3 regions of the Nitratireductor sp. J20-h4 genome follow, and region 3 is predicted to be linked to each of the others. Evidence: predicted binding sites of a transcription regulator. Region 3 holds the regulator's gene; each other region holds the start of a gene.
What was found. Region 3 encodes LexA, which represses DNA repair genes until DNA is damaged. Its sites were predicted from a motif close to TGTTCNNNNTGTGTTCNG; they were not measured.
Positions count from the first base shown of each region.

Region 1: a site for LexA is predicted at 2,286-2,303, ahead of recA (recombinase RecA). Genes of this name have one in related genera too.
Region 2: a site for LexA is predicted at 6,510-6,527, ahead of ACT2B0_RS03525 (PA0069 family radical SAM protein). Genes of this name have one in related genera too.

Region 1 is NZ_CM165557.1:1,914,601-1,925,056, forward strand. It holds gene alaS (alanine--tRNA ligase) at 1-854, opposite strand, end outside; gene recA (recombinase RecA) at 1,077-2,162, opposite strand; gene ACT2B0_RS09370 (carbohydrate kinase family protein) at 2,469-3,452, shown strand; gene ACT2B0_RS09375 (pseudouridine-5'-phosphate glycosidase) at 3,439-4,362, shown strand; gene cckA (cell cycle histidine kinase CckA) at 4,378-6,966, opposite strand; gene ACT2B0_RS09385 (flagellar biosynthetic protein FliO) at 7,271-8,068, shown strand; gene dksA (RNA polymerase-binding protein DksA) at 8,228-8,644, opposite strand; gene ACT2B0_RS09395 (SixA phosphatase family protein) at 8,866-9,375, shown strand; gene ACT2B0_RS09400 (YcjX family GTP-binding protein) at 9,461-10,456, shown strand, end outside.
Region 2 is NZ_CM165557.1:723,515-733,970, forward strand. It holds gene der (ribosome biogenesis GTPase Der) at 1-46, shown strand, start outside; gene ACT2B0_RS03490 (cell wall hydrolase) at 168-1,352, shown strand; gene ACT2B0_RS03495 (AtpZ/AtpI family protein) at 1,643-1,990, shown strand; gene ACT2B0_RS03500 (F0F1 ATP synthase subunit A) at 2,030-2,779, shown strand; gene ACT2B0_RS03505 (F0F1 ATP synthase subunit C) at 2,855-3,079, shown strand; gene ACT2B0_RS03510 (F0F1 ATP synthase subunit B) at 3,149-3,727, shown strand; gene ACT2B0_RS03515 (F0F1 ATP synthase subunit B) at 3,737-4,216, shown strand; gene ACT2B0_RS03520 (ribonuclease HII) at 4,475-5,146, opposite strand; gene ACT2B0_RS03525 (PA0069 family radical SAM protein) at 5,294-6,448, opposite strand; gene ACT2B0_RS03530 (glycosyltransferase family protein) at 6,584-7,087, shown strand; gene moaB (molybdenum cofactor biosynthesis protein B) at 7,124-7,687, opposite strand; gene ACT2B0_RS03540 (4-(cytidine 5'-diphospho)-2-C-methyl-D-erythritol kinase) at 7,684-8,562, opposite strand; gene ACT2B0_RS03545 (hypothetical protein) at 8,579-8,764, opposite strand; gene ACT2B0_RS03550 (S49 family peptidase) at 8,835-9,707, opposite strand; gene ACT2B0_RS03555 (tRNA1(Val) (adenine(37)-N6)-methyltransferase) at 9,786-10,456, opposite strand, start outside.
Region 3 is NZ_CM165557.1:1,785,045-1,795,500, reverse strand. It holds gene ACT2B0_RS08770 (PstA family ABC transporter permease) at 1-359, shown strand, start outside; gene ACT2B0_RS08765 (phosphate ABC transporter ATP-binding protein) at 356-1,177, shown strand; gene lexA (transcriptional repressor LexA) at 1,389-2,099, shown strand; gene ACT2B0_RS08755 (ComEC/Rec2 family competence protein) at 2,199-4,607, opposite strand; gene gltX (glutamate--tRNA ligase) at 4,735-6,159, shown strand; gene gltA (citrate synthase) at 6,363-7,652, shown strand; gene lpxB (lipid-A-disaccharide synthase) at 7,687-8,868, opposite strand; gene ACT2B0_RS08735 (LpxI family protein) at 8,865-9,749, opposite strand; partial or broken gene lpxA (acyl-ACP--UDP-N-acetylglucosamine O-acyltransferase) at 9,733-10,456, opposite strand, start outside.

The DNA.
Region 1 (10,456 bases), 130 kb from region 3:
AAACTCGATGCGCGCAGATGATCGGCGATCACGCGATGGCTGGCCCGCGCCTTGCCCTCGGCCGGCACACCGGTCGCCTCGACGGCGGCCGCAATCAGCGCCGTGAACAGGTCGATGTCGTAATTGTCGTGCTTGCCCTGCAGCACGGCGGCCACCCGCTCCAGCCCCATGCCGGTATCGATCGACGGACGCGGCAGGTCGACGCGCTCGTCCGCGGTCAACTGCTCGAACTGCATGAAGACCAGGTTCCAGATCTCGATGAAGCGGTCGCCGTCCTCGTCGGGGCTGCCGGGCGGGCCGCCCGGGATCGCCTCGCCATGGTCGAAAAAGATCTCCGAGCACGGGCCGCACGGCCCGGTATCGCCCATCGACCAGAAATTGTCATGGGTTGGAATGCGGATGATGCGCTCGTCGGGCAGGCCGGCGATCTTCTTCCACAGATCGAAGGCCTGGTCGTCGGTATGATAGACCGTGACCAGGAGCCGGTCCTTGTCGAGCCCGAATTCCTTGGTGATCAGCGTCCAGGCGAGCTCGATGGCGACGTCCTTGAAATAGTCGCCGAACGAGAAATTGCCGAGCATCTCGAAAAACGTGTGATGGCGCGCGGTATAACCGACATTGTCGAGATCGTTGTGCTTGCCGCCGGCGCGCACGCATTTCTGCGCCGTCACGGCGCGGCTGTAGGGTCGCGGTTCGACGCCGGTAAAGACGTTTTTGAACTGCACCATGCCGGCATTGGTGAACATCAGCGTCGGGTCGTTGCGCGGCACCAGCGGCCCGGACGCCACCACCTCGTGGCCGTTCTTTTTGAAAAAGTCGAGAAAAGCCGACCGTATCGCGTTGACGCCGCTCATGGATGTGCCTTCTTGAAAGCCGCCGGGAAAAACCCGGAAATTGCGAACCGGCTTCTTATCGCCCGCCCGGATGGCTGTCCAGAAACCGTTTCGCAGGCCGGCGCGCCCCCGGCGCCGGCGCCGGGCGGCGGACCCGGCCGCCCGGCCCCCAAAGACGCGCCAAACAAAAAGGCCGCGCCGGGATCGCCGGCAGCGGCCTTTTGATCGCCATGTCGCAAAAGCCTACATTTCCGCGACGTCGCCGTCATCATCCTCGGGACGGCCTTCGTCGAGAAATTTCTCCGCGATCAGGCCCGCATTCTGGCGCAGCGCCAGTTCGATCTCGCCGGCCATCTCCGGATTGTCGCGCAAAAACTGCTTGGCGTTTTCGCGCCCCTGGCCGAGCCGCTGCGAATTGTAGGAGAACCAGGCGCCGGACTTTTCCACGATGCCCGCCTTCACCCCGAGATCGACCAGCTCTCCGGTCTTCGACACGCCCTCGCCATACATGATGTCGAACTCGACCTGCTTGAAGGGCGGCGCGAGCTTGTTTTTCACCACCTTGACCCGGGTCTGGTTGCCGGTGACCTCGTCGCGATCCTTGACCGCGCCGATGCGGCGAATGTCGAGCCGGACCGAGGCGTAGAACTTCAGCGCATTGCCGCCGGTGGTGGTTTCGGGCGAGCCGAACATGACCCCGATCTTCATGCGGATCTGATTGATGAACACGACCATGGTGTTGGAGCGCGAGATCGAGGCGGTCAGCTTGCGCAGCGCCTGGCTCATCAGCCGCGCCTGCAGGCCCGGCAGCGAATCGCCCATCTCGCCCTCGATCTCCGCGCGCGGCGTCAGCGCGGCGACCGAATCGATCACCAGCACGTCGATCGCGCCCGAACGCACCAGCGTGTCGCAGATCTCCAGCGCCTGCTCGCCGGTGTCGGGCTGCGAGATCAAAAGATTTTCCAGGTCGACGCCCAGCTTGCGGGCATAGACCGGATCGAGCGCGTGCTCGGCGTCGACGAAGGCGCAGATGCCGCCCTTGCGCTGCGCCTCGGCCACGGTGTGCAGCGCCAGCGTCGTCTTGCCCGAGCTTTCCGGCCCGTAAATCTCGATGATGCGGCCCTTGGGCAGCCCGCCGACGCCGAGCGCGATATCGAGCCCGAGCGAACCGGTCGACACCGTCTCGATCTCGACCACCTGCTCGTTGCGGCCAAGCCGCATGATCGAGCCCTTGCCGAACGCACGCTCGATCTGCGAAAGCGCCGCATCCAGAGCCTTGGATTTATCCACCGAATTGTCCTCAACCAGCCGCAATGAGTTCTGAGCCATGATACATTACCCTTCAATCGTCAATGAAGCCCGGTCGCTTCTTATTCCTCGTTGATTTGTACCCGCTTTGTTCCGTTTATGCAAGTTTGCAAATTTGGTTTGAAATCAATATTTTGATGATAAAGTTCTTTTTTTGTTCGTATCCGAGCCCCTCCGGATATATCCCCTCTCCGGCCGCGTTCGGTCCCCGCCATGGGCGCGGCGCGGCCGATTCGGGCGGGCCCGTTGCCAGCGCAAAAGCCGGCCGGTAATGTCGCCGCGCCGGCCGCGCGCCGGCCCGTCTTTTCCTCGCAGTCCGGCGCCGCGATGTCTTCACCGTCCCGTACAGTTCTTGCCGTCGGCGGCGCCCATATCGACCGGCGCGGCAGGGTCGGCGGGCCGTTCGTGCCCGGCGCCTCCAACCCCGGCACGATGCGCGAGGAGGTCGGCGGCGGCGTTTTCAACGCCGCGCGCGTCATGGCCGGGCGCGGGGCCCGTGTCGCGCTGATGGCGGCGCGCGGCGGCGATGCGGCCGGCGAGGCGGTGGCGGCCGCGATCGCGCAGGCCGGCATTGAGGATCTGTCGGGCGTCTATCTCGACCGGACCACGGCAAGCTACACGGCGATTCTCGACGCCGACGGCGACGTGGTCGCCGCGCTCGCCGACATGGCGCTTTACGACGCCGCCTTCGACCGGCAGCTGCGCCGCGCAAGCGCGCGCGAGCGTGTCGCCGCCGCCGACGCGGTGTTGTGCGACGCCAATCTTTCCGCCGCCGCGCTCGACCGGCTGGCCGGCCTTGCCGCCGGCACCCCGCTTTACGCGATCGCGATCTCGCCGGCCAAGGTCGGGCGCCTGGCCCCGGTCGCCGACCGGCTGGCCTGTCTGTTCATGAACCGGCGCGAGGCGGCGGCGCTGACGGCCACCGCGGCGGACACGCCGCCCGAGGCGCTTGTGGCCGCCCTGCGCGCGACCGGCCTTGCACGCGCGGTGGTGACGGCCGGCGGCGACGAGCTCATCGCCTTCGACGACCGGGCGCTCTACCGCCTGACGCCGCCGCCGCCGCGCCGGATCGCCGACGTCACCGGCGCCGGCGACGCCCTCGCCGGCACCATGGTCGACAGCCTGACGGCAAAAATCCCTTTCGCCGAAGCGCTGCGCTGCGGCGTCGCCGCGGCCGTGCTGTGCCTGGAAAGCCGCGCAACGGTCGCCGATCACGACGCGCAGACCTTCGCACAGACGCTGGCGCGCGTGCCGCCGGCCGCATCCCTTCCCCTCCCGCAAGACAGAATGGTTTCCCATGATCCCGCCTAGCGCCCAGCCTCTCATCGACATCGCCCAACCGGTGGCGCGCGCGCTCGCCGACAACCAGCCGGTGGTCGCCCTCGAAAGCACCATCATCACCCACGGCATGCCCTATCCGCAGAATGCCGAGATGGCGGCCAATGTCGAAGCCATCATCGAAGCCGAGGGCGCCGTTCCGGCCACGATCGCCGTCATCGACGGACGGCTCAAGATCGGCCTCACGCCGCAGGAGCGCACCACGCTCGCCAAGACCGGCGACACGATGAAGCTGTCGCGCGCCGACCTTGCCTTTGCCGTCAGCCAGCGCCGGACAGGCGGCACCACGGTCGCCGCCACCATGATCGGCGCGGCACTCGCCGGCATCAAAGTGTTCGCCACTGGCGGCATCGGCGGCGTGCACAAGGGCGCGGAAACCAGTTTCGACATCTCCGCCGATCTCGACGAACTCGCCCGCACGCCGGTTATCGTGGTCTCGGCCGGCGCCAAGGCGATCCTCGACATCGACAAGACGCTGGAAGTGCTGGAAAGCCGCGGCGTGCCGGTGGTGACCTATGGCAGCGATACGGTGCCGGCCTTCTGGTCGCGCCGCTCGCCGCATCCCGCGCCGCTGCGGCTCGATACGCCGGAGGCGATCGCGAGGTTTTTCGAGACCCGCGGCGCGCTCGGCCTCGGCGGCGGCATGCTGGTCGCCAATCCGGTTCCGGCCGAAGACGAGATCCCGGCCGACGAGATGGCCGGTTTCATCGCCGCCGCGCAGGCGGACGCCGAAGCCGAGGCGGTGTCGGGCAAGGCCGTCACCCCGTTCCTGCTCGCCCGCATTCTGCAACTGACCGGCGGACGCAGCCTGGCCACCAATATCGCGCTGGTAGAAAACAATGCCCGGCTGGCCGCGCGTATCGCGGCCGCGCAAAGCGCCTGATCGCCGGCGCCGGCCTTACTCGCCGTTTTCCAGCATGTCCTTGACCACGGTCGCCAACTGCTTGAGCGAGAACGGTTTCGGCAAAAAGCCGAACTTGGCCTCCTCGGGCAGGTTTTTGGCGAATGCGTCCTCGGCATAACCCGAAACGAAGACGAAACGGATGTCGGGCTGGATTTTGAGCAACTCGCCCAAAAGCGTCGGTCCGTCCATTTCCGGCATCACCACGTCGGAGACCACGATGTCGATCTTGCCGTCGAGTTCCTTGAAGATCTCCAGCGCCTCGAGGCCCGACGTCGCTTCGTGCACGGTATAGCCGCGCGAGGTGAGCGCGCGCATTCCGCCCATGCGCACGGCGTCCTCGTCCTCGACCAGAAGCACCGTGGCCGACCCCGACAGGTCCTTTTGCTGGGCAGCGGCCGCCGCCGGCGGCGCGGCTGCCGCCTTGTCGGACGCGGCGACCTCCGCGGTCTCGTCCCGCTCGGCCTCGACATGGCGCGGCAAGAAGATGCGGAACGTCGTGCCGGCGCCTTCTCGCGAATCGCAGAAGATGAAACCGCCGGTCTGCTTGATGATGCCGTAGACCATCGACAGGCCGAGCCCGGTGCCCTTGCCGACCTCCTTGGTGGTGAAGAACGGCTCGAAAATCTTCTTCAAAACATCGGTGGGAATACCGGTGCCGGTATCCATGACCTCGACCAGCACGTAATCCGCCGGCACAAGCTCGCGATAGGGCAGCGCCGCACACTCGTCGGCCGCGCAGTTGCGGGTGCGCACCGTCAGTTCGCCGCCGTCGGGCATGGCGTCGCGGGCGTTGACGGTGAGGTTGACGATCACCTGCTCGAACTGGCCGAGATCGACGCGCACTGGCCACAGGTCGCGGCCATGCTCGATCCTGAGCTTGATCTCGTTGCCGATCAGCCGCGCCAGCAGCATGCGCAGATCGGCCAGCACGTCTGTCAGGTTCAGGACTTCCGGACGCAGCGTCTGGCGTCGGGAAAAGGCGAGCAGCTGCCTGACCAGCGAGGCGGCGCGGTTGGCGTTCTGCTTGATGTTCATGATGTCGGGAAAGGAGGGATCCGACGGGCGGTGATTGGTCAGCAACAGATCCGAGGCCATGATGATGGCCGTCAGCACATTGTTGAAATCATGCGCGATGCCGCCGGCGAGTTGGCCGACCGCTTGCATTTTCTGCCCCTGGGCCATCTGCGCCTCGAGCGCTTTCTGCTCGGTGGTTTCCACGGCATAGACGATCGCCGCCTCCTCCGCGTCCTCGCCCGCGTCGGCCACGGCATTGACGTAAAAGCGCATGTGGCGCTCGTCGTCGCCGGGAAGCACGGTATCGATCGGCGCGATATCGGCCTGGCGCAGCCTGGCCTTTTCCAGCGCGGCGGCGAAGGTCGCGCGATCGCGCTCGTGAATGACCGTTTCCAGGCGCAGCTTGCTTTCGACCGAGGCCCGGTCGACCACCGAGCCGAACAACGACAGGAAGGGGGCGTTGGTGCGCAGGATGCGCCCCTTGCCGTCGACGCCGGCGATCGCCATCGGCGTGGAGTTGAAGAACCGCGTAAAGCGCACCTCCGAGGCGCGCAGATCAGCGGTCGCGTCCTCGCCCTTGGCGCGATTGAGCACGATGGTGCGGCTCGCGCCGGGCACGCCGTCGCGGCTGGCCATGGTCTTGTGCATGAAGCGCACCGGCAGCGCCTCGCCGCCGCCCGTCAACAAATCAAGGTCGATGACGGCGTTGCGCACCGAACCGGGCTCCGCTTTCACCGAGCGGATCAGCGCCATGCCGTCGCCGGCGACGATCTCCGGCAGGGTGACGGAACCCGGCGAAAAACTGGCCAGGTCGATGCCCAGCCATTCGGCCAGCGTCGCGTTGACATAGGTCACACGATCGTCCGCATCGGTGGAGAAAAAACCAGCGGGGGCGTGATCGAGATGGTCGATCGCCTGCTGGAGATCGAGAAAGAATCGTTCCTGTTCGGCGCGCTCGGCGGAAATATCCTCGATCTGCCAGGACAATAACGGCTGGCGCTGCACCGGCGCGGCGAAGCTGCGTGCCCTGGCGCGATACCAGTGGGCGCCCGGCTCCGATCCCGGCCGTATCGACTGCGACATGCGAAATTCGCCCTCGCCGCTCTGGCCGTCGCGCAGGGCCGAGGCGATCCGTTCCACCACCGGCGCGGCGTCGGGATTATCGGACAGCAAGCCCTCCACCGAGCGCACGTCGGCGGCCGAACTGGCGCCGGTCAGATCGGCATAGGCACGGTTGGCGTAGCAGACCCGCCCCTTCAGATCGCTGACGATCAGCCCCTGCGGCATGGAATCGACATAGGCCTTGGCCAGTTCGTCGCCGCTGGAGCGCGGCGCGATCTGCACGAAGCCGATCGCGGTGGCGAACAGATAGCCGATGCCGATCATCGCCAGCACGCCGAGCATGCCGAGCAGAAACGGATCGCCGAAACGGTCGCGCATGATCACGAACAAAAAGGCGGCGCAAATCAGGACAGCGATGAAAACCACCAGACGGGCGATGGTGCCCGGGCGCGCATTCTGGTCGACGATCGGGTCGGGATAGCCCTTCCCCCGGCCTTCTCCTGCCATTGCCGCTCCGTCCTGCCCGATTCCTGTCGATTGAGCCCGACCGGTATGAATCACATTCTGGGCGCAGGCGAAAGCCCGTCTGCCCGCTTGCCGTCAGATTCCGTCACGCAACCCCAACCGGGCCCGGCCGGAATTCGGGCGCGGCGATACGCCGAGCACCCATATTCCGGCGCCGGCGCGCCGCCGCCCCGACCGGTTCAACCCGTCGGTCGATATCTGCGGCAAACACGGCGCGAAGCGTTTCCATTTGAACATGAAACGTTTTAGTGTTCGCTACCAGAACGCGGGGGGAAAGGAAGCGACAATGACAGCATGGCTGGACGGGATGATCGGACCTCAATACGCACCGCTGGTCGGCTGGGTCCTCCTGGCCCTGGTGATCATCGTCATCGTTCTGCTCGCCTTGCGCCTGCTGCGCGGCATTACGGCCGGGACCTTCATCGCCGGCGGACGCAACCGCAAGGCCAGGCTCGCCGTCATGGACGCCACCGCGATCGACACACGCCGCCGCCTGGTCCTGGTCAGGCGCGACGACGTGGAACATCTCATTTTGATCGGCGGCACGAGCGACATCGTCGTCGAACAGGACATTCGCATGATCCACAAGGCGTCGCGCTCGATCACCGACGAGGCCGAAGCGCCGGTGCGCCAGCCCCCGCCGCAGCCGGCGCCCGCACCGGAGAAGAAGGAACACACCGCGGCCAGGCCGTTTTCGGGCTTGCGTGGTCCTGAGCGTACGGCGCCTCCCGCGCGCCCCGCCGCGCCACCCGTGGCCCGGCCGCCGTCGCCGCAGCCTGCACCGCCGGCCGCCAAACAAGCCCCCGCCTGGCGCCAGGCGGAACCGGCACCCGCCCCCAGGCCTCAGCCGGCACCGGCACGACCTGCAGCACAGGCACCCGCGGCACCTGTTGCCGCGGCCGCGCCCAAACCGGCGCCGGCGCCCGCGCCCGCCACGCACGACGACAGCGACCTGGACGATGCGCTGCTGCGCGAGCTCAATCAGTCCTTGAGCGCGGAAGCCCCGAAGACCCGGGCCAAGGACGGCTCGCTCGACGACGAAATGACAAAACTGCTCGGCGAGCTGTCACGCGAGGGAAAGTAGTGTTCGGCGCGGTTTCGGACGTGTTTCGGGCTTCGGACGACGCGCGAATAACGAGCGCGTAGCAGGCCTGACGAAAATCGCCGCCCCGCCGATCAATAACGCATGAAAAAAGACGGCCTCGTCAGCCGCCTCGTTCCACCATGCCGCCTACTGGGCCTCTCAATCGTCGCGATAGACCTTTTCGCGCCGTTCGTGCCGCTCCTGCGCCTCGATCGACAAGGTCGCGATCGGCCGCGCGTCGAGGCGCTTGAGCGAGATCGGCTCGCCGGTTTCCTCGCAATAGCCATACGTGCCGTCATCAATGCGCTGCAAGGCGGCATCGATCTTGGAGATCAGCTTGCGCTGACGATCGCGGGCGCGCAATTCGATCGCCCGGTCGGTTTCCGACGACGCGCGGTCGGCGAGATCGGGATGATTGGCGTTTTCCTGCTGCAACGATTCCAGGGTTTCGCGTGCTTCCCGCAAAATATCGTTCTTCCACGAGATCAGCTTGGTCCTGAAATAGGTCTTCTGCCGTTCGTTCATGAACGGCTCGTCCTCGGACGGGACGTAGTTCTGTTCTTTGGTTCCACTCATTCGAGTCACCCCGCACAATGAACCGGCGCTTATATATTCGGGCGAATCTGACGGCACAAGCACAAAGGTCGGGGAAATCACGTCTTTGTCAGACGTGAGTCCCGCCCCCCGGCGCCGGCGCGACACAATGCCGGCGCCAGCGGCGATATTGCGCCGGCCATGGCGGATGCCTTAGGAACAGGATCGGACACGGTGCGTGTGGCGCCGGACGGGAGACCTGGATGAGCCGCCTCTTTCTGCTGCGCCACGCCAAGGCGGCCTGGGCCGAGCCGGGCGGGCGCGATTACGATCGCGCCCTGACCGAGGACGGCCGCCGCCAGGCCGCCGCGATCGGCGCGGCGATGCGCGCCGGCGGCCATGTGCCGAGCGCGGTCGTGTGCTCGCCGGCCCGCCGGGCGCTCGAGACCTGGCAGGGCGTGGCCGCCGTCCTCGGGCGCAAGCCCGGCGAGGCGCGGATGTCGGACACGCTCTATGGGTCGGATCCCGGCGCCTATCTGACCATCATGCGCAACAATGGCGACGCCGAAGCGCTGTTGATCGTCGGGCATAACCCGATGATCGAGGAACTGGCCCTGGCTTTCGCCCGGCACGGAAACGAGGAGGCCCGCCAGCGCCTGGCGCGCGGTTTCCCGACCGCCGGGCTGGCGGTGTTTTCCTTTGTAGGACCGCTTTTCGAGGCGTCGGCCGCCGATGCGCGCTTCGATGTTTTTCTGACGCCGGAGTCCGCATGAGCGCATGTGGAGCCGTGGCTCCATTCCAATTCGCGGACACGCTGCCTATATCGGTGAGGTTTGAGCGCAACCGCACGGAGGCGATTTGGCGTCCCTGACAACCTATGCCGACGAGGCGCTGATCGCGCTCGACACGCTCGCCAGCCGCGCCACCGGCATCGTCGCCCCGAATATCAGGCTCGGCGTGACCGGCCTGTCGCGGGCCGGCAAGACGGTTTTCATCTCTTCGCTGGTGCACAATCTGATCCATGGCGGGCGCCTGCCGTTGTTCGAGGCCCAGAAGACCGGCCGTATCGCGCGCGCCTTTCTTGAGGAACAGCCCGACGATGCCGTGCCGCGCTTCCAGTACGAGGACCATATCGACGCCCTGGTGAGGGAGCGCCGCTGGCCCGAATCGACCCGGGCGATATCCGAACTGCGCCTGACGATCGCCTACGAATCGGCCTCGGCCTGGGGACGCATGTTCTCGCGCGGCCAATTGTCGGTCGATATCGTCGACTATCCGGGCGAGTGGCTGCTCGACCTGCCGCTGCTCGGCAAGAGCTACGCCACCTTCTGCCGCGAATTGCGCGAACTGGCCGAACTGCCGGTACGCGCCGACCTCGCCGCCGACTGGCTGGCCGCGGCAAGCGCGGTCGATCCCGAAGCCGATGCCGACGAGATGACGGCAAAGGCGCTCGCCGACCGCTTCGCCGCCTATCTGAGAGCCTGCAAGGACGACAGCCGCGCGCTCTCCACCCTGCCGCCCGGCCGTCTGCTGATGCCCGGCGACCTCGATGGCTCGCCGGCGCTGACCTTCGCCCCGCTGCCGCAGAAAAAGACCGGCCGCACACGCCCCGGCTCGCTCTACGCGATGATGGAGCGCCGGTTCGAGGCCTATAAGACCCATGTCGTGAAGCCGTTCTTTCGCGAGCACATCACCCGGCTCGACCGGCAGATCGTGCTGGTCGACGCCCTGCAGGCGCTCAATGCCGGCCCGGCCGCGCTCGCCGACCTCGAGCGCGCACTGACCGATATTCTGTCCTGCTTCCGGCCCGGACGCGGCAACCTGGTCACCGACCTGGTGACACGCCGCATCGAC
Region 2 (10,456 bases), 1.1 Mb from region 3:
TGCGCCGGAAAATCCCTTCGCCGGCCGGGCGCGCAAGAAGAAATGATCTGCCGCGTATCTGGCTCCGGTCCGCTCTAATTCAGCCCGATTTCCGCCGTTAACGCTCCATCAACGATAAAACCGCAAACTCTTACACATTCGTTCGAGTGGCGTTCTGGAGAGTTTTGGTGCTTCGAGAGTCGGTTTCGCGGCTGCCCGCCGCTGTGTTCCGCGGGCCTACCCTGCTGCCCTCGCTGGCTGTTGCCGCGGGCCTGTTCATCGGTTTTCCCACGCAGACGGCCTATCAGGACATGGCGAGCTATGTCGCCGGCATCGGCGCGCGCGAGGTGCGTTGGGGCGCGGTTATCGAAAGATCGGTCGCCGGGTCCGTGCACAAGGCCGAGATGCCCTTCGTCGACGACACCGTGACCGGCACGATTTCGGGCGGCGGCATGAAGACCGACGCTCTCGGCGCCGTTGCCTTCCGCGACAAGAGCGGCGTTGCCAATGACGTGCCCGACGAGGCGCGCGTCAATCGCGGCGAAAAGCGCGGTCGCATCATCAATGTCGCTCCGGTCGCCCCGCCCAAGGCTTTCAACGCCGGTTCGGTGCTGGAACGCACCAGCATGATCGCGGTTCCCGTGGCCGAGCCCGAACTGGCCATGGCCTTCGACAAACCAGCCATCAAAGGCAAGGAAATCGCCATCGCCGCTGCTTTCCATCCCCGCGCCGCCGAAAAATCGTCCCCCGGCGTGCCGGCCATGCTGGCCAGCCTGGTCACCAGCGACCGTGCCGACATTCTGGCCACCGCCTATGCCCCGGCCGAACCCGATTATGCCAAGAAATCGCCCTTCGCCAGCCTGCTCGGCGAGGAGAAGGACGACAAGGGCGGCCGCTTCATTCCGCCGGTCGCCAAGGGCGACCATCCGTGGATGCGCCAGCCGTTGCCTGCCTCCGTGTTTTCCGAGGCTGAGCAGAAATGCCTTGCCGTCGGCATCTATTTCGAGGCGCGCGGCGAGAGCCTGAAGGGGCAAGCCGCGGTCGCTCAGGTGATCTTGAACCGGGTGCGCAATCCCACCTATCCCAATTCGGTCTGCGGCGTCGTCTACCAGAACGACAGCTGGCGCAATCGCTGCCAGTTCTCCTTTGCCTGCGACGGCATTCGCGATCGCATCGAAAGTCCGAACCATTGGCGCATCGCCAAGGATATCGCCATGGCCGTCACCGCCGGCAAGATATTCATCTCCGAAGTGGGCTCCTCGACCCATTATCACGCCACCTATGTGGCGCCGCGCTGGGCCCGCGCGATGAAGAAGATGAAAAAGATCGGGCTGCATGTTTTCTATCGCACCTATGGCGGCGGCTGGAACTAAACGCGCGGGGGATTCTCCGCTTCGGCACGCCCGGGCACCGCGGATTCGCCGATCCATGGGCATGTGCGAGCGCGGACGTAGTGTCGCACCAATCTAACTATTTGAAATAATTTGCTTATTTAGCGGCTGCCAGAGCCCGAACTGCGGCTTGACTGCCGGTAGCGCCCTCACTATGGTGCGCCCGACTTTGGAGCGGGCAATCCGGCCGGGATTGTGCGGGCAGGGGTCACGCGCCGGATACGGTTTCGGTGAGACCCGCGTGAAGCGGCCCGTGCGGGATCCAGGTGAAGATGGCACGCGAGGACGATCTTGATCGCAGGCGACGGGAACTGGAGGCTGCCCTTTCGGCGCGGCGTCCGGAAACCGACGGTGAGAAAAGGTCTTCCAGGTCGGGCGGTCTGGCCGGGGCCGGCAATGCGCTGAAACTATCCAGCGAGTTCATTGCCGGTATTGTGGTCGGGGCCGGAATCGGATGGATAATCGACCGGCTGGCGGGCACTTCGCCCTTCGGTCTCGTGATTTTCCTTCTGCTCGGCTTTTGCGCAGGCGTTCTCAATGCCCTGCGTTCGACGGGGCAGATGGCGGAATTTGGCTCCCGCCCATCCGGCAAGGATGGCGACGGGGACGGCAGGAACTGAACGGCGCCACTGGCGCGAGCAGCAAGGCGGGGTAGGCAGGTGGCAAGCGATCCCATCCACCAGTTCAATATCAGCAAACTGGTCCCGATCGAGATCGGCGGCCTGGATTTTTCCTTTACCAATTCCTCCGCCTTCATGGTTGCCACGGTCGTTGCCGCCGGCGCGTTCTTGTTCATGAGCACCGCCAGCCGCGGCCTGGTGCCGAGCCGCATGCAGTCGATCGCGGAAATGACCTACGAATTCGTGGCCAACATGCTGCGCGACGCGGCCGGCTCGCAGGGGATGAAATTCTTCCCCTTCGTGTTTTCCCTGTTCGTGTTCGTGCTGGTCGCCAACCTGTTGGGCATGTTTCCCTATTTCTTCACCGTCACCAGCCACATCATCGTGACTTTCGCGCTCGCCATCTTGGTGATCGGGACCGTCATCGTCTACGGCTTCTTGAAACACGGTCTGGGCTTCCTCAACCTGTTCGTGCCGAGTGGCGTGCCGGGCGTTCTGCTGCCGCTGGTGGTCGCGATCGAGATCATCTCGTTCCTGTCGCGCCCGATCAGCCTTTCGGTGCGTCTGTTCGCCAACATGCTGGCCGGACACATCACGCTCAAGGTGTTCGCCGGTTTCGTCACCTCGCTGAGCGCGTTCGGTATTGTCGGCATTGGCGGTGCGATCCTGCCGCTTGGCATGACGGTCGCGCTGACCGGCCTCGAATTTCTCGTCGCGTTCCTGCAGGCCTATGTGTTCGCGGTCCTGACCTGCATGTATCTCAACGACGCGATCCACCCCGGGCACTAAAGACCCCGGGACGTCCGGTGCGGCGTCCCTCTTCGACATCAACCTGATCCCAAGCTTCAAAGAAGGAGTACCCCAATGGAAGTAGATGCAGCTAAGGCAATCGGCGCGGGCATTGCTTGTCTCGGCATGGGCGGCGTCGGCATCGGCCTCGGCAACATGTTCGGCAACTTCCTGTCCGGCGCGCTGCGCAATCCGTCTGCCGCCGACGGCCAGTTCGGCCGCCTGATCTTCGGCTTCGCCGTGACCGAGGCGCTCGGCATCTTCTCGCTTCTCATCGCGCTGCTGCTGCTCTTCACCTAAGAGCCGAAACCAACGCGTAGGGTGACCGGCCGCCTCAGGCGGCCGGCTGAAAAGTGACAGGACATGCCCATGTTTGTGGCACCGGCATTCGCCGCGTCGGACCAACCGGCGGAAAACGGCGAGACTCATACCGCGACCGAAGCGGGTCATGGCGCCGCGGAGGCGGGTTTCCCGCCCTTCGAGACGGCGACCTATCCGTCGCAGATATTGTGGTTGGCGATCACGTTCGGCCTGTTCTACCTGTTCTTGAAGCGGGTGGCTTTGCCGAGGCTGGCCGGCATCATGGAGGTGCGGCGCGACCGTATCGCCCAGGATCTCGACCAGGCGGCCCGGTTGAAACAGGAATCGGACGAGGCGATCGCCGCTTACGAGCAGGCGCTGGCCGAGGCCCGCCAAAAGGCCAACCAGATCGGCCAGAAGGCGCGCGACGCGGCCAAGGCGCAGGCCGACGAGACCAGGCGTGTCGTCGAGGCGCAGCTGGAGGAAAAGCTGGCCGGGGCTGAAACGCGGATTTCCGAGATCAAGGCGTCGGCTCTCGCCGATGTCGGCACGATAGCGGAAGACACGGCCGGTTCCATCGTGCAGACGCTGGGCGGCGGCTCGGTCACCAAGGCTGAAGTCGCGGCCGCGGTCAAGGCAGCGCGCTAGGAGGCGATGATGGACGCAACATTCTGGGCCACAGTTGCCCTGTTCATCTTCTTCGCGGTCGTCTTCTACCTCAAGGTGCCGGGGTTGGTGGCCAAGTCGCTCGACGACCGTGCCGAACGCATCCGCAACGAGCTCGACCAGGCGCGCAAGCTGCGCGAGGAAGCGCAGGAGGTGCTGGCCGAGTATCAGCGCCGTCGTAAGGAAGCCGAGAAGGAAGCCGACGACATCGTCGCCTCGGCCGAGCACGAGGCTGCCTTGATGGTCGAGGAAGCCAAGCAGAAGACCGAGGATTACGTCGCGCGGCGCACCGCGCTGGCCGAGCAGAAGATTGCCCAGGCCGAGCGCGACGCCGTCAACGAGGTTCGCGCGCAGGCGGCCGATATCGCTGTGGAAGCGGCGCGCCGGCTCTTGGAGTCCAAGGTCGACGCGAAACTGTCGGGCGATCTGTTCAAGAGCTCGCTCGCCGACGTCAAGACGAAGCTCAACTGAGGTTCCGTCGACCGCAAACAGCGTCTGAAACGACCTGAACAATGCCGCCTCCGGCGGCATTTTTTGTTGGTTAACCGGGGCAGCGGTTCTTGGCCATGGGCGCGACCCGCGGCCGCGCGGGCGAACAACGCACACTCTCTCTCGAAAAGAGCGGGACGGACCGGTTTCCGTCGCCGGCCCGGCCCCGCGCCGGATAAGACGGGCGTTCCGGCAGTCTGGAGGTACAGGCGCGGGACAGTCTTGCGTCGGTCGGCAACGCTATGTCTCGGCGGTGCTGTCGACTGTGGCCCGCAGCGGTGCGAAGGACAGGCGGTGGATGCGTGCGACGGCGCCGCTTTGCACGATCGCCTCGCGGTGGATCCGGGTACCGTAGCCCATATGGCGCTCGAACCCGTAGTCTGCGTGGCACCGCCCGCATGCCGCCATCATGCGGTCGCGCGTGACCTTGGCCACGATCGAGGCCGCCGCGATCGACTGCGCCCGCTGGTCGCCTTTAATCAGTGCCTCGGCGTGACAGCCGAGCGCCGGGGGCACGTCGCGCCCGTCGATCAGCGCGAAGCCCGGTGCGACCGACAGCGCGGCCACTGCCCTGCGCATGGCCTCCAGGCTTGCGCGCAGAATGTTGGACTTGTCGATCGCCGGAGCCGAAAGGCTCGCCACGCCGACGGCGCGGGCACTGTCGAGTATGGCGGTGTAAAGCGCTGCGCGGGCAGCCGCCGTGAGCCGCTTGGAATCGTCGAGCCCGGCGGGAATGGAGCCCGGGTCCAGAATGACGGCGGCCGCGACCACCGGCCCGGCAAGCGGCCCGCGGCCCGCCTCGTCGACGCCGCACACGGGCGATAGGCCGCGCGCCATCGCCCGCTCCTCGTGGGCAAAGTCGGGGCCGTCGGCGAGCGCGAAAAGCAGCGGAGAATCGGGGGAGCGAGCCATTTGCGGCGAAACTCGCATTCGCCCCGATTCTCCGCAAGTCCTTCCCGGCCCGAAGGGGCGGCGGGTCGGGAAGGGCCGTCGGCTAGGGCGGGGGACTTAGCCGGACGGAAACAGGGACGCCGGCCAGGATGGCGACCGGCGCGACGCCTAGAACAGGCGCAACTGTTCGCCGGCGCGCGGCGGTGGTTTGAAAAGGTCGGTGCGCAGGGCGAGCCTGGCCCGGTTGAAACCGATCCGGCGCGCGGCGATCTCGAAACGGCGGCCGATCTGCCAGGCATAGGGCCCGGTCCCGCGCATCCGTTTGCCCCAGCTCGCATCGTAATCCTTGCCGTCGCGCATCGAGCGGATCAACGCCATCACGTGGCGGTAGCGGTCCGGATAATGGCGCAGCAGCCAGTCCTTGAAGATCGGGCTGACCTCCAGCGGCAGGCGCAGGATGATATAACCGGCCTCGCGGGCCCCGGCGGCGTGGGCCGATTCCAGGATGCGCTCGACCTCGTGGTCGCTCAGCCCGGGGATCAGTGGCGCGGCCATCACCGAAACCGGAATGCCGGCCTGCGACAAGGCCTTCATCGCCTCCAGCCGCCGCGTCGGCGTCGCCGCGCGCGGTTCCATCGTGCGCGCCAGGCGCCGGTCGAGCGTCGTCACCGAAAACGCGACCTTGGCCAGGCCGCGCGCGGCCATGCGCGCGAGAATGTCGCTGTCGCGCATCACCAGCGCCGATTTGGTCACGATGCCGACGGGGTGATTGTGGGCGTCCAGCACTTCCAGAATCTCGCGCATGATGCGCCACTGTCGTTCGACCGGCTGATAAGGGTCGGTATTGGTGCCGATCGCGATCGTCTTCGGCTCATAGCCTTCCCTGGAAAGCTCACGCTCCAGCAGCTTGGCCGCATCCGGCTTGGCAAACAGCCGCGATTCGAAATCGAGCCCGGCCGAAAGCCCCATGAAGGCATGGGTCGGCCGGGCGAAGCAGTAGACGCAGCCATGTTCGCAGCCGCGGTAAGGATTGATCGACCGGTCGAAGGAAATATCGGGCGACGTGTTGCGGGTAATCACCGAGCGCGGCTTTTCCACCTGCACCTCGGTCTTGAAGGGCGGCAGCTCTTCCAGCGTTTCCCAGCCGTCGTCGAACACTTCGCGGCGCAGCGGCTCGAACCGTCCCGACGGGTTGATGCCGGCCGCGCGTCCGCGCCGTCGCGCTTCGTCGACGCGCAGGCCGGTTTCCTCGATCAGCGCGTTCGCCATTGCGGCGCCGCCACCGGTAAAGGCCGCCATGTCGGCGCGGTCGAACTGCTCCATGATCTGTCTCCGCTCGTCGGATGCGAGTCGTTCTCGATGAATCTATTCCTATCTGGGCATGAGGAACAAAGCAAGAACTTTATCGCCGGCGCGCCGGTGTTGGCTTTGTTTGCTGCAATGCGGTATCGAAGGCGCATGCTGACCGTGGTGATCGAGACGCTGAACGACGAGGACGCGCTGGCCGCTACGCTGGCTGCGCTTGTGCCGGCGGCGGTCGAGGGGCTGGTGCGTGAGGTGATCGTGCACGATCGCGGCTCGTCCGACGCCACCGTGACGATCAGCGACCATGCCGGCTGCACCCTGGTTGAGCCGGGAGGACTCGGCCGCGGGCTGGAGGCGGCGCGCGGAACATGGCTGTTGTTGCTGGAGCCCGGCGCCCTTCCCGGCGAGGGGTGGATGGAGGCGGCCGCAAGCCATGTCGGTACCCAGCGCCGGGCAGCGCGGTTTTCACCGGCGCGTCGTGGCGTCCTGCCGCTGCTGAAGCGGCTTTTCGCGCGCACGTCTCCGCTCGCCGATGGCGTTCTGGTTTCGAAGGCCGAGGCGCTGTCGCGCTACCGGCCGGAGGGCGGGTTGGAGACGGTGGCGCGCGGGCTCAGGCGCTGCCGGCTGAATGCTGCGATCGGGTTTGCGTCACGCTGACCGTCGACGCGGCCCGCGGTCGCCGCGCCCGTTTGTTCACACCATCTTGCCGCCGCCACGCTTCAGGTGTTCGTCGAGACGCGGCATGATCTCCACGAAGTTGCACGGCATGTGCCGGTAGTCGAACTGGCCCTTCAAAATTCCGTCCCAGGCATCGCGGCAGGCGCCGGGCGAGCCCGGCAGTACGAACACGAAGGTCTGGTTGACCAGCCCGCCAGTGGCCCGCGACTGGATCGTCGACGTGCCGATCGTGTCGTAGGAAATGCGGTGAAAGATCTCGGAAAACCCGTCCATGCGCTTTTCGAACAGCGGCTCGACGGCCTCCGGCGTGACATCGCGGCCGGTGAAGCCGGTGCCGCCGGTGGTGATGATGGCGTCGATCCTGTCGTCCTTCGACCAGGCGAGGACTTTGGCGCGGATGGTCTCGATCTCGTCGCGCACGACAGCCCGCTCGACCAGCTGGTGGCCGGCCGCCGCGATACGCTCGGCCAGCGCCCCGCCGGACTTGTCGTCGGCGATCGCGCGCGTGTCCGACACGGTCAGGACCGCGATGCCCACGGCGATGAAGGGGCGGTTTTCGTCGAGCCGACCGGCACTCATATGTTCGATCCCGTGGTTTCGCCAGCGGCCACGAACCAGCCCGGCCGTTCTTGTTTGATCATGGCCGCCGCGCGGTGCGCCGCCTCGATCGTGTCGTAGAGCCCGAAACAGGTCGCGCCCGATCCCGACATGCGCGCCAGCGGCGCGCCGCTTGCCGTCAGCAGGTCGAGCGCCTCTGCGACCCGCGGGGCAAAGGCGATCGCTGCCGCCTGCAGATCGTTGCGGCATTTTGCCAGCCAGTCCAGCACCGATTGCCCGTCGCGCCGCGTCGGCAAGGCAGGCAAGGGCGCGTTGTCGCGGCGCTCGAGCCCGGCAAACACCGTTTGCGTCGGCACCGCCACGCCGGGATTGACCATGACCAGCGGCAGCGCCGGCCAGTCGGCGAGGTGTTGGATATCCTCGCCGATGCCGCGCGCGATCAGCGGCCGGGCCGCCAGGCACATCGGCAGGTCGGCGCCGAGTTCAACACCGAGCCGCGCCAGTCCGGCCTCGTCGGCATCGAGCTCCCACAGCGCCGCGAGCCCGCGCAGCGTCGCTGCCGCGTCGCTGGAGCCGCCGCCGATGCCGGCGGCCACCGGCAGGTTCTTCGTCAGCCGAATGGCGCTGCGCCGGTCGCGGGCCTGCGGGAACGCGTCGCGCAGCCGGTCTCGGGCGCGGGTGATCAGATTGTCGCCGCCGTCGGGCAGGGCGTCGGCGAACGGCCCGGCAATGGCGAGCGTGTCGGCGGCGGCCGGCGCGAGCTCCAACACATCGCCGGTCTGCGAAAACACCGCCAGCGTGTCGATCAGGTGATAGCCGTCGGCGCGCCGACCGGTGACGTGCAGGGCGAGATTGATCTTGGCCGGCGCGTGGACCGTGAGTGAGGGACTGCGCATGAAAACCCGCGTCCGCTCAGTCGCGTGCCGGCCGGTATTCGCCCGTCTCCGGGTCCTTGATCAGCGTGCCCGCCGCGTGCGTCTCGGCCTCGCGTTCGGCCCGGCGCACCCGCGCCGAGACGCGGTCGGCCTCGCGCAGAAAAGCCCGGTAGCCGAAATAGGCGACGGCGCCGACAAGTGCGAAAAAGATCAGCTGTGGCATGTCTGGTCAGCCTCCCTCGAAGCCCGACTGTGTTGCTCGACCGGCAATCATAGCCCCGTAGTGGGGCGCTTCAAAGGCCGAACCGGCTCCAAAGCGCGCGTTCTTCCAGCGCGTCCGCCACGCCGCTTGCCAGCGCTCCGGCGATTTTCTCGCTGTCTCCGCCGCCCTGGCCGACGCCGAACAGGTTCAGGCGGCGCCCGAACAGCCCGCGCGGCGCGCTCACCAGCCGCAGGCGTGTTTTCTCGCCATAACGCGCTTTGAGAAACGAGCGCATGTCGCCGAGTTGGTCGACGAGCCCGAGTTCGAGCCCCTGCCTGCCGCTCCAGAACATGCCGGAAAACAACTCGTCATTGTCGGCGAGCTTGGCGCCCCGCCGCGCCTTGACCAGATCGATGAAGGTTTCGTGGATATCGAGCTGCAGCGCCTTCAGCCGCGCGACGTCCTCCTTCTTTTCCGGCGAGAACGGATCGAGCAGCGCCTTGTTCTTGCCGGCGGTGTAGAGCCTGCGTTCCACGCCGATCTTCTTGATCATCTCCTGAAAGCCGAAACTGGCCGACACCACGCCGATCGATCCGACGATGGAGGACGGGTCGGCGATGATCTCGTCGCCGGCGACCGCGATCATGTAGCCGCCGGAAGCCGCCAGATCCTCAACGAACACGTAGACCTTCTTGTTTTTCTCCTCGGCCAGGTCGCGGATGCGCCTGAAGATCAGCCGCGACTGCACCGGCGATCCGCCGGGAGAATTGATCGCGATCGCGACCGCCGGCGCCTTTTTGAAGGAAAACGCCTTTTCCAGCATGCCGGCCGTGCTCGCCAGCGACATGGTCTGGCGCAGCGCGCTGCCGGCCGGCATGATCGCCCCGCTCAGCCGCACGACTGGAATGACCACGCCATCGGCGCGCATCGAGGCGGGCAGGAAGGGTTGCAGATACTGTCTCAACAAAGCTCTCCAGAGTTTCAATCGCATGTAGGGAGCCGAAACGATTGCGCAATGGTCCGCGCTACCGGCACACGCTCCTCAATCGCCGAACAGCGCGCCTTTGCCGTTATTGATGGCGTCGGCCTGTGCGCTGAAACCGCCGCTGCCGGTTTCGTGCAGGAAGAGTGGCGGGGCGATCGCCGGCATCTTGCGCGCGCCGCGCACCGCGCGCACCACCACCCGGATCGCCATGGCGTCCGCGCGCGGATGGATCGGCCGGATTTCGGCGGCGCCGAAACGGCCCTCGAGCGCGGTGAGAATAGCACTGATCGAGTCGGGCCGTGCGATCAAGCCCAACCCGCCGCGCGGGCGCACGATCGCGGCCGCCGTGCGCAGCCAGCGCTCGATCGTGTCGTCCTGCATGACATGGGCCGCGCGTTTCAGCGCGTGCGGGGTGGCCCGGTCGCGGTCGCGATTGAAGGGCGGGTTCATGATCGCAAAATCGAAGCTGTTGTCCTTGAGGCCGGCCGCCTGGCGGGCCTCGCCCGAAAGCGTTACGTCGGCGACAAGCACCTGCGCGCGCGCCGCCAGTGCTGCGTTCTGCGCCAGAGCGAGGCTTTTTTCGGCGAACGCCGCCATGTCCGGCTCGCGCTCGACCAGCACCGCCTGCGCGCTGCCGCAGCGTGACAGGACGGCAAGCCCGGCCGCGCCCGCGCCGGCGCCGAGATCGGCAAGCCGCCCGGCAAAGCCCGCCGGAACGGCGGCGGCCA
Region 3 (10,456 bases):
TGCACGGCGAAGACCGCAGGGCCGGCTACGCGCTCGGCCTGCCGCAGCGGCGGATCGTCTGGTCGATCATGCTGCCGGCCGCCGCGCCGGGCATCTTCGCCGGGCTGGGGCTCGGCTTCGGACGCGCGGTCGCCGAGAGCGCCGCCCTGATCTTCACCAGCGGCTACGTGGTGCGCATGCCGGATTCGGTTTTCGATTCCGGACGGACCATGGCGGTCCACATCCTCGATCTGGCGATGAACGTTCCCGGCGGCGACGGCAACGCGTTCGCGACCGCCACGGTGCTCTTGGTCTCGGTCGCCGCCGTCGTCGCTCTGTTTACGGCTTTGGACGGCAAGCAAGGCAGGGAGTTCGTATGAACGTGCAAACCACAGGCCCCCGGACGATCGATGTGTCGCCGGGCCGCGTCGAAGCGAGCCATATTCGCGTCGAAAACCTCACGATTGCCTACGGCGCCCTCACCGCCTTGTCCGACGTCACCTTGTCGATCCCGCCTGGACGCATCACCGCGCTGATCGGCCCGTCGGGCTGCGGCAAGACCAGCCTGCTGACCTGCCTCAACCGTTTGATCGACCTGATCCCGGGCGCCAGGGTGACGGGCCGCATCCTTGTGCGCGACACCGACGTGCTGGGGCGGGATGCCGACCTGCTGCGCTTGCGCAAGCGCGTCGGCATGGTGTTTCAGAAACCGAACCCGTTTCCGTTCTCGATCCGCCGCAATTTTGATATCGTGTTGAGCGAGTTCGGCGTGCGTCGGCGAGCCGACCGCGAGGCGCGCATCGACGAGTGCCTGCGCGCCGTCGGCCTCCAGGCGGAGATCGGTCACCGGCTCGACATGTCGGCCTGCGCGCTGTCCGGCGGTCAGCAGCAGCGCCTGTGCATTGCCAGGGCGCTGGCGACGCGGCCGGAAATTCTGCTTCTGGACGAACCGTGCAGTGCGCTCGACCCGATGTCGACGATGACGATCGAGCGCCTGCTGCTGAAACTCAAGGACAGCGTCACGCTGGTGATCGTCACGCACAATCTGTCGCAGGCAAGACGGATTGCCGACCGGTGCGCGCTGTTCTGGACGCGGTGCGGGACCGGCTATCTGCTCGAGCACGGCACGATGGCCGATCTGTCGGAACGGCCGCAAAACCAGGTCACGGACGACTATCTCAACGGACGAGTGGCGTAACGCCGGGTCGTACACCGCCGAGCGCCCCGACACCGGACGCCCCCCGGCCCCGCGGGCATCGCGCTGACGGGCAGGTCGTGCGCAACTGGCCGCCCGCAGCCCTTGCCGGCGTCCGCCTCGGACATTCAACGGTCGGACACTTGCGGAACAAGGTGAGAACAGATAGAGTTTGTTCTGGTTTTGTTTGTCGATGATTCCGCTGGGGGCGACCATGCTAACCCGAAAACAACACGAACTGCTGCTGTTCATCCATCAACGACTGAAGGAGACCGGCATCCCGCCCTCCTTCGACGAGATGAAGGAAGCGCTCGATCTGGCCTCCAAATCTGGTATCCACCGGCTGATCACCGCACTGGAGGAGCGCGGCTTCATCCGCCGGCTGCCCAATCGCGCCCGCGCGCTGGAAGTGCTGCGCCTGCCGGAATCGATCTCGCCGGGGCTCGGGCGACCGCGCAGCTTTTCGCCGAGCGTCATCGAGGGCAGTCTCGGCAAACCGAAACCCAAACCGGCCCCGCCCGTGTCGGACAATGACGATGCCGGCGGCGTGTCGGTGCCGGTCATGGGGCGGATCGCCGCCGGCGTGCCGATCGACGCCATCCAGCACCAGACGCACGCGATCACCGTGCCGCCCGACATGCTGTCGGCCGGCGACCATTACGCGCTCGAGGTGCGCGGCGATTCGATGATCGACGCCGGCATTCTCGACGGCGACACCGTCATCATTCGCAGCGCGGCGACCGCCAATCCCGGCGACATCGTGGTGGCGCTGGTGGAAGACGCCGAGGCGACCCTGAAACGGTTTCGGCGCAAGGGCGCCTCGATCGCGCTCGAGGCCGCCAACCCGGCCTATGAGACCCGTATCTACGGCCCCGATCAGGTCAAGGTGCAGGGACGGCTGGTCGGCCTAATCCGCCGCTACTGATTTTTCCCCGGCGCCGGGCGCGCCGGGCGGGTTTCGGCCGGAGCCGGCCGGTCCGCGGCCGCGTTCCGGGCCAGCCATCCCGTTGCGACGGCTGACGGCTCAGGTCTTGCCGCCCGTGGCGTCCTTCCCGCCTTTGCGTTTTTTGTCCTTCGTGCCTTTCTTGCCGCGTTTGTAGGGCGCGAGCCCGCGCGCTTCGCGCGAGAATTTGCGGTGCGCGAACCATGGCCGTTCGTTCCGCGGCAGGGCGAAGCGCGCTTCGGCGCGCAGCGGTTCTTCGCTCGCGCTGGCGCCCTCGGTTCCAACCTGCTTGAAACGCACCTCGAGACTGCCGCGGCGGGCGAGATCGCGGGCCGTCACGACAAGAACGTTTCTTGCCCGGCACGGATTGGCGGCGGTCGCGTCGGCGATCACGATCACGCTCGCCCGGCCGCAATATGGCGCGGCCGCGGCCTGGGTTTCGGCGTGCACCACCATGGCGCCGCGTGGATCGACGGCCTCGCAGGTCGCAGCGTCGCAGACAAAGCGCGGGTCGGCGCCGGCCTTGCCGCCGGGTTTTGCGTCGGACGCGGCCCGGTCGGGGCGCTCGAGCGGTTTGACGAAGCCCGTCGCCGCGCGCGCTTTTTGCCAGATGCCGATGGTAAAACCGTTCGGCCGCGCGCGGTTGACGGCGAGCCGGCCGTCATGGCGCATGATCGCGGCCAGTCGCGCGTCCTCCGACACCATCAGGTCGGGCGGCGTGCGCGCGGCGAACGCCGCAATTCCGGCCAGTGCGAGCGGCAGCGCCAGCCAGCGCAGGCCGGTGGTGGCGATGGTGGCGGCCAGAAGCGCGCCGGTGAACAGGATCAGCGCCAGCGGCGGCATCGCGCCAACGGCGTCGATCGGGCTGTGCTCGGAGACCCGGCGCGCCACCGCCACCATGATGGCGATCCCCTGGCCCATCACCGCCAGCGCCGGTCCCTCCAGCCCGACCGGCATCAGCACGCCGGCGGCGACGGCCGGCGGCATGATCAGCGTCGAGACGACCGGCATGGCGGCGAGGTTGGCGATCAGCCCCAGCGGGGCGATGCGGTGGAAATGCCAGATCGCGTAGACCGTGGTCGCGCCGCCCGCGATCAGCGACGTGGCGGCGATGCCGAGTAGAAAATAGGTCAGGCCGCGGCCGGCCTTGCGCAGCGCGCCCTGCGGTGGCGCGCGGCCGGCGCGCCGGCCGGCCGAGGTCCGGGTTGTCCAGCCGGCATAGGCCGCAATCAGCGCCGCGGTTGCGGCGAACGACATCTGAAAACTCGGCCCGACCACTTCGTGCGGCGCCAGCGCGGCGATGATCAGCGCGGCAATCGCCAGATTACGCATGGTGATCGCCGCGCGGTCGAACAACAGCGCGATCAGCATCACCGCGATCATGATGAAGGAACGCTGGGCGGCAACCGCCGCGCCGGAAATCGCCAGATAATAGGCGGCTGCCGCCAGCGCCAGCGCGGCGGCGTATTTTTTGACCGGATGGCGCGAGGCAAAGCCCGGCGCAAGCGCGAACAGCGCCCGCAGCGCCAGCATCACCGTGCCGGCGACCAGCGCCATGTGCAGCCCGGAGATCGACAGGATATGCGCCAGTCCGGCCCGGCGCAGCGCCTCCTCGACCTCCTCGGGAATGCCGGCGCGGGTGCCGGCGATCAGCGCGGCGGCGATCTCGCCCTCCGCGCCCGCGATATGGCGCCGGATCCGGCCGGCGATTGCTTGGCGCATATTGGCCAAGCCGGCGGCGAGACGCCCGGGCGCGCCGGCCGTGCCGGCGGACGGGCGTTTTTCGGGCGTGCCGAGGAAAAATCCGGTCGCGCCGATGCCGGCCATGTAGCTTTCGAACGCGAAATCATAGCCGTAGGGCCTGACCGGTCCGGAAGGCGGGAAAAGCCGCACGACGCCATGAATGCGCTCGCCGGCGGCGATGCCGGGATCGGCGCGCGCGGTGACGCGGACACGATCGGGCGCGTAGCGCAGCAGCGGCCGGCGCGTCGCCTCGACATCGATCGTGAAGCGGGTGCGTCCGCTCGCCTGGTGCTCGACCCTGACCACCCGTCCGGTCAGGACGGTCGAGACGGCGGAGCCCAGCATGGCGGTGTCGGCGCGCACGGTTTCAACCTTGCCGGCGACTGCGCCGGCCGCTGCAAACGCGAACGCCGCGCAAAGCCGTGCCGCGACCCCGTGTCGGGCGACAAGAAACCAGCCCGCCACCGGCCCGACAAGCGCGGCCGCAAGCAACGGCCAGCCCGGCTCGAAGGGCAGCGCGAAATAGAGGGCGGCGCCGGCGCAAAACAGCACCGGAACCAGGAGAAAGGGCGTGCCGCGCGCGTCTTCCAGCGCCAATGCCGCGGCAAGGGCGCGGCCGACGGACGCCAGGGCGCCCGATATGGATGCCGGCCGGGTGCGATCGGGCTGCCGACCGGCCGGCAGACGCGCGCCGTCGGCCGCGGGCGCGGTCGCCGTTTCCAGGCGCTGTGTCTCCATCGTGCTCATCGGGCCGTCGCCTCACGATGCGGCCGGCGCTTGCGCGGCCGGTCACCTATGCTACATGAACGCCGATCAAAATCACCCGCAGGCCGGCCGATCGCGCGGCGGGCCCGCAAACCTCCTGGACATCGCCATGACCAAGACCGTCGTCACGCGCTTCGCGCCCTCGCCCACCGGCTATCTGCATATTGGCGGAGCACGCACTGCGCTGTTCAACTGGCTCTATGCCAGGCATACGGGCGGCCAGATGCTGCTGCGCATCGAGGACACCGACCGCGAACGCTCGACCGAGGCGGCCACCGCCGCGATCCTCGACGGGCTTTCCTGGCTTGGCCTCGACTGGCACGGCGAGCCCGTCTCGCAGGCCGCGCGCGCCGACCGACACCGAGAAATCGCCGAGGAACTGGTGCGGCGCGGCGAGGCCTATTATTGCTACGCCAGCCAGGCCGAGCTGGAGGCCATGCGCGAAAGCGCCCGCGCCGAAGGCCGCCCGCCGCGTTATGACGGGCGCTGGCGCGACCGTGATCCGGCCGAGGCTCCCGCCGGCGTCGACCCGGTGGTGCGCATCAAGGCACCGCGGACCGGCGAGACACTGGTCGCCGACCGGGTCCAGGGCGAGGTCCGTTTCCCGAACAAGGATCTCGACGATTTCGTCATCCTGCGCTCTGACAAGAGCCCGACCTATATGCTGGCCGTGGTCGTCGACGACCACGACATGGGGGTGACCCACATCATTCGCGGCGACGACCACCTCACCAATGCGGCGCGCCAGACCATCATCTACCGGGCGATGGGCTGGGAGGTGCCGACAATGGCGCATATTCCGCTGATCCACGGGCCGGACGGGGCAAAACTGTCCAAGCGGCACGGCGCTCTGGGCGTAGAGGCCTATCGCGCCATGGGCTATCTGCCGGCGGGCCTGCGCAATTATCTGGCGCGGCTCGGCTGGAGCCATGGCGACGACGAGATCATGTCGACTGAGGACATGATCGGCTGGTTCGAGATCGAGGACGTCAACAAGGGCGCGGCGCGGTTCGATTTCAAGAAGCTGGAAGCGGTGAACGGCCATCATCTGCGGTCGATGGCCGACGCGGAGCTGCTCGACCTTTTGATCGCCACCCTGCCTTATCTGGACGGCGGGCCGGCGGTGGCCGAGCGGCTCGACGCGGCGAAAAAAACAATGCTGCTGGCCGCCCTGCCCGGCTTGAAGGAGCGTGCCAAGACCCTGGTCGAGCTGCTTGAGAACGCAGCCTATCTGTTCGCCGAACGCCCGCTATCCTTCGACGACAAGGCCGCCGCGCTGCTCGACGCACCCGCACGCCGGACGCTGGCCGGCGCCCGAACCGCACTGGAAGGCGTCGGTCAGGACTGGAGCGCGGCGACGGCGGAAGCGGCGGTGCGCGACTTCGCCGCCGAAGCCGGGCTGAAACTGGGCGCGGTCGCCCAGCCATTGCGCGCCGCGCTTACCGGGCGCACGGTTTCGCCGGGCGTGTTCGACGTGCTGGCGGTGCTGGGCCGCGAGGAAAGTCTGGCCCGCATCGGCGACGCCATTGGCTGATCGCGATTTGCGCGACGGTGTCGTGAAACGCTATTATGGGTGTGAAAGAACCGGTCCGGCCGGCTCTTTTGCACCGCAGCATTACCGTTTCGGCCAGCTTGGCACGAAACGGGAAATAGGATAGCTAAAGCGCACTTTTGACACCGCGAAATCCCACGCGGCGCTTCCCGTTTGGCTAGCCATTTTAGACGAAGGAGTTCTCCATGACAGATTCCACCGCAAAGCTCGAATATGGCGGCAAAAGTTTGGATTTGAACGTTAGGCCAGGATCCGTCGGCCCGAGCGTGGTGGATATCGCGTCCCTCTACAAAGATTCCGGCATGTTCACCTACGACCCCGGTTTCACCTCCACGGCCAGCTGCGAATCGAAGATTACCTATATCGACGGCGACGAAGGCGTGCTCTTGCATCGCGGCTACCCGATCGAGCAACTCGCCGAGCATGGTGATTTTCTGGAGGTTTGCTACCTGCTGCTTTACGGTGAATTGCCGACCAAGGCGCAGAAGCTGGATTTCGACTATCGCGTGACGCGTCACACCATGCTGCACGAGCAGATGTCGCGCTTCTTCACCGGGTTCCGCCGCGACGCCCATCCGATGGCGGTGATGTGCGGCGTGGTCGGGGCGCTGTCGGCCTTTTATCACGATTTAACCGATATCGCCGATCCGCATCAGCGCATGGTCGCCTCGATGCGCATGATCGCCAAGATGCCCACCATCGCGGCCATGGCCTACAAATACCATATCGGCCAGCCTTTCATGTATCCCAAGAACGAGCTGAGCTATTCGGCGAACTTCCTGCATATGTGCTTCTCGGTGCCCTGCGAGGATTACAAGATCAATCCCGTATTGGCGCGCGCCATGGACCGGATCTTCATCCTGCACGCCGACCACGAGCAGAACGCGTCGACGTCGACGGTGCGCCTGGCCGGTTCGTCGGGCGCCAATCCGTTCGCATGCATTGCCGCCGGCATCGCGTGCCTGTGGGGTCCCGCCCATGGCGGTGCCAACGAGGCCGCGCTCAACATGCTGGCCGAGATCGGCACGCCGGACCGGATTCCGGAATTCATCGACCGCGCCAAGGACAAGGACGATCCGTTCCGCCTGATGGGGTTCGGCCACCGCGTCTACAAGAACTACGATCCGCGCGCCAAGATCATGCAAAAGACCACGCACGAGGTGCTGGCCGAACTCGGCATCAAGGACGATCCGCTGCTGGAAGTGGCCATGGAGCTGGAAAAAATCGCCCTGACGGACGAGTACTTCATCGAAAAGAAGCTTTATCCCAATATCGATTTTTATTCCGGCATCACGCTGAAGGCGATGGGCTTCCCGACCACCATGTTCACCGTGCTGTTCGCGCTCGCGCGCACCGTCGGCTGGATCGCGCAGTGGAAGGAAATGATCGAAGACCCGCATCAGAAGATCGGCCGGCCGCGTCAGCTCTATACCGGGGAAACGACGCGCGACTACGTGGCGATTGCCAAGCGCTAGCCTGTGGCAACGCTTTTGTGATTCGAACGGCGCCTCAGGGCGCCGTTTTTCGTTGGCCAAGCAGGCTCGCGACCGCTTCGGCCGCGATTTCGCCAGCCGGCCGCTCGGTCGCCATCGCGCGCGCGATATCGGCAAAGCCTGCGCGCTGGGCGGCGCGCTGGGGCGTGTCGGCGACCAGGCGCTCGAGCTGCCTGGCGACCAGACCCGGGCTCAGGAAGGAATCGTAATATTCCGGCACGACCGGGTAGTCGGCGACCAGGTTGGGCAGCGATCCGGTCCATGTCGTCAGCAACGAATAGGCGAATTTGAACAGCGGGTCGGCCTTGTAGCACGATACCAGCGGCACGCCGGCAAGTGCGAGTTCGAGCGAAACGGTGCCGGAGGCGGCAAGGGCGGCATCGGCCGTGCCGAAGGCGGCGTATTTTTGCGCCGCCCCGGTGACGATTGTCGGTGCCGTCACCCAGTCGCGCGTCGCCTCGGCAAGCGTCTGTTGCAGGTGCGGCAATGTCGGTATGGTCAGGTCGAGCGTCAGCCCGCGCTGCTGCATGATCGCGACGGTCTCGCCGAACGGCTCCGTCAGCCGCTTGAGCTCCGAGCGGCGCGAACCGGGCAGAACGAGCAGCCTGATCGTTTCTCCCGCCGCGGGCGGAACCTTTGCGCGCTGGCGCTCGGCTGCGGTCACGACGGCGGGATCGTGGACCAGGCGATGGCCGACATAGGTCGCAGGCGGCCCGCCCAGGCGGCGCAGCACCTCGACCTCGAACGGCAGCACGCACAGCACATGGTCGACGAAGGCGGCCATGTGCGCCGCCCGCCCCGGCCGCCATGCCCATACGCTCGGGCACACATAGTGAACGACGGGAATATCGGGCGCGAGCGCGCGCACCTTCTTGGCCACGCGCAGGCTGAAATCGGGGCTGTCTATGGTAATCAGCACGTCGGGCTTGGCGTCGGCCAGCGCGTGTGCCGTGGTTGCGATGCGGCGGACGAGTTGCGGCAGCCTGGCGACCACGGCCGAAAAGCCCATCAGCGCGATTTCCTCCGGGTCGAACAGCGTGCGCAGGCCAAGCCCGGCAAGATGCTGTCCGCCGACACCGAAGAGTTCCGGTTCCTCCCCGAGGCTGATCGCCAGCGCGCGAACAAGATCGGCGCCGAGAAGGTCGCCGGATTCCTCGCCCGCGATCACCGCGACACGCAATGGCGCGCCGGCGCTCATGGGTCGCGCTCGTCGACCCCGGTCACGAAAAGTCCGAGCCGGTTCGCGGTCTCGATCACCTTGCCTTGATCGAGAATGATGGAGCGGCCGGCTTCGACGGCGATCCCGACCAGGCCGGCCGCATGGGCGCCTTCGACGCTGTTGGGACCGATGGCGGGCAGGTCGGCGCGCAATTCCTGGCCCGGCTTGGCGCATTTGACCAGCACGCCGCGGCTGCTCGCCGCGATGCGGCCATGCGTACGCAGGTGGGCGACCCGGGCCAAAAGCCCGTCCGTGCCCTCGATGCCTTCGAGCGCGACCACACGCCCGCCAATGGCGACCGCCGCCTGACCGATATCGAGCGCGCCGATCGCCCGTGCGGCGGTCCGTGCGGCGCTGATGTCGCGGCGGTCCTTGGCGGTCGGCCGCGCACGCGTCAGCGTGACGGCCGTCGCCACCAGATCGGGCAGGATTTCGTGCGCGCCCATCACGGCGAAGCCGCGCGATTCCAGAAAACCGACGATGGCGCGCAAAATGCCGTCGTCGCCGCGCCCCAGCGTGGCGACAACGCGCGGCAGCATCGCGATCAGGTCGACGGTCCATTTCAGGCGCGACAGGGCCGGCCGCCTCTCGATGGCGCCGGCAAGCACGACATGGCTCACCCCCGCCGTTTTCAGGACCCCGACAAGACGGCCGAACTCCTCCAGTTCGATCACTTCATGTTCGAACCGCCAGAGCGGCGAGTCCGGCCTCACCTCGCCGCCGACAATGACCACGAACGGGTTCTGTCCGCGCGCGGCCAGGCCGAGCGCGAGATCGGCCGGTAGCCTGCCGCCGCCGGCGACGATCGCGACGCGCCGGGTGAATTCGGTGGCGCCGGTGGCTTCAGGCGTGCTCGTCATCAGCGGCCGCATCGCTCTCCCCCCGCGGTGGCACGCAGAAATAGCGTTTGTCGCGATCGGTCATGAAGGCGACGATCTGCATCACCGCCTCGACGTCGGAAAACTCGGATTCTGACGATGTCGAGGTTTTCCGTCAGCGGGCGCTGCGGATCGAAAATCTGCCGATAGGCCTCACGCATGCGCAGGATCTGGGCGCGCGGCATGCCGGAGCGGCGCATGCCGACAATGTTGAAGCCTCTGAGCTTGGCCCGGTTGCCCGCCACCATGCCGTAGGGGATGACGTCGCCGACAATCGCCGAGCAGCCGGCCGCGAAGGCGCGGGCGCCGATCCTGACATGCTGGTGGACCGCCGTCAGTCCGCCGACGATCACGTGGTCGCCGAGTTCGCAGAACCCGCCCAGCGTCGAGCCGTGGGTCAAGGTGACGTTGTTGCCGATGATGCAATCATGCGCGACATGGGAATAGGACAGGAAATAGCCGTCGTCGCCGACCACGGTCGCCTTGCGTCCGCCGTCGGTGCCCACATGCATGGTCACGGCCTCTCGAATGACGCAGTTGCGCCCGATCGTCAGGGTTGTGTGACCGCCCTTGTGCTTGGTGTCCTGCGGCTGCCCGCCAAGTGCCGCGTGTGGGTAGATCTTCGTGCCCGCGCCGATCGTTGTGGCGCCGGTCACCGAAATATGGCTGAGCAGTTCGACGCCCGCATC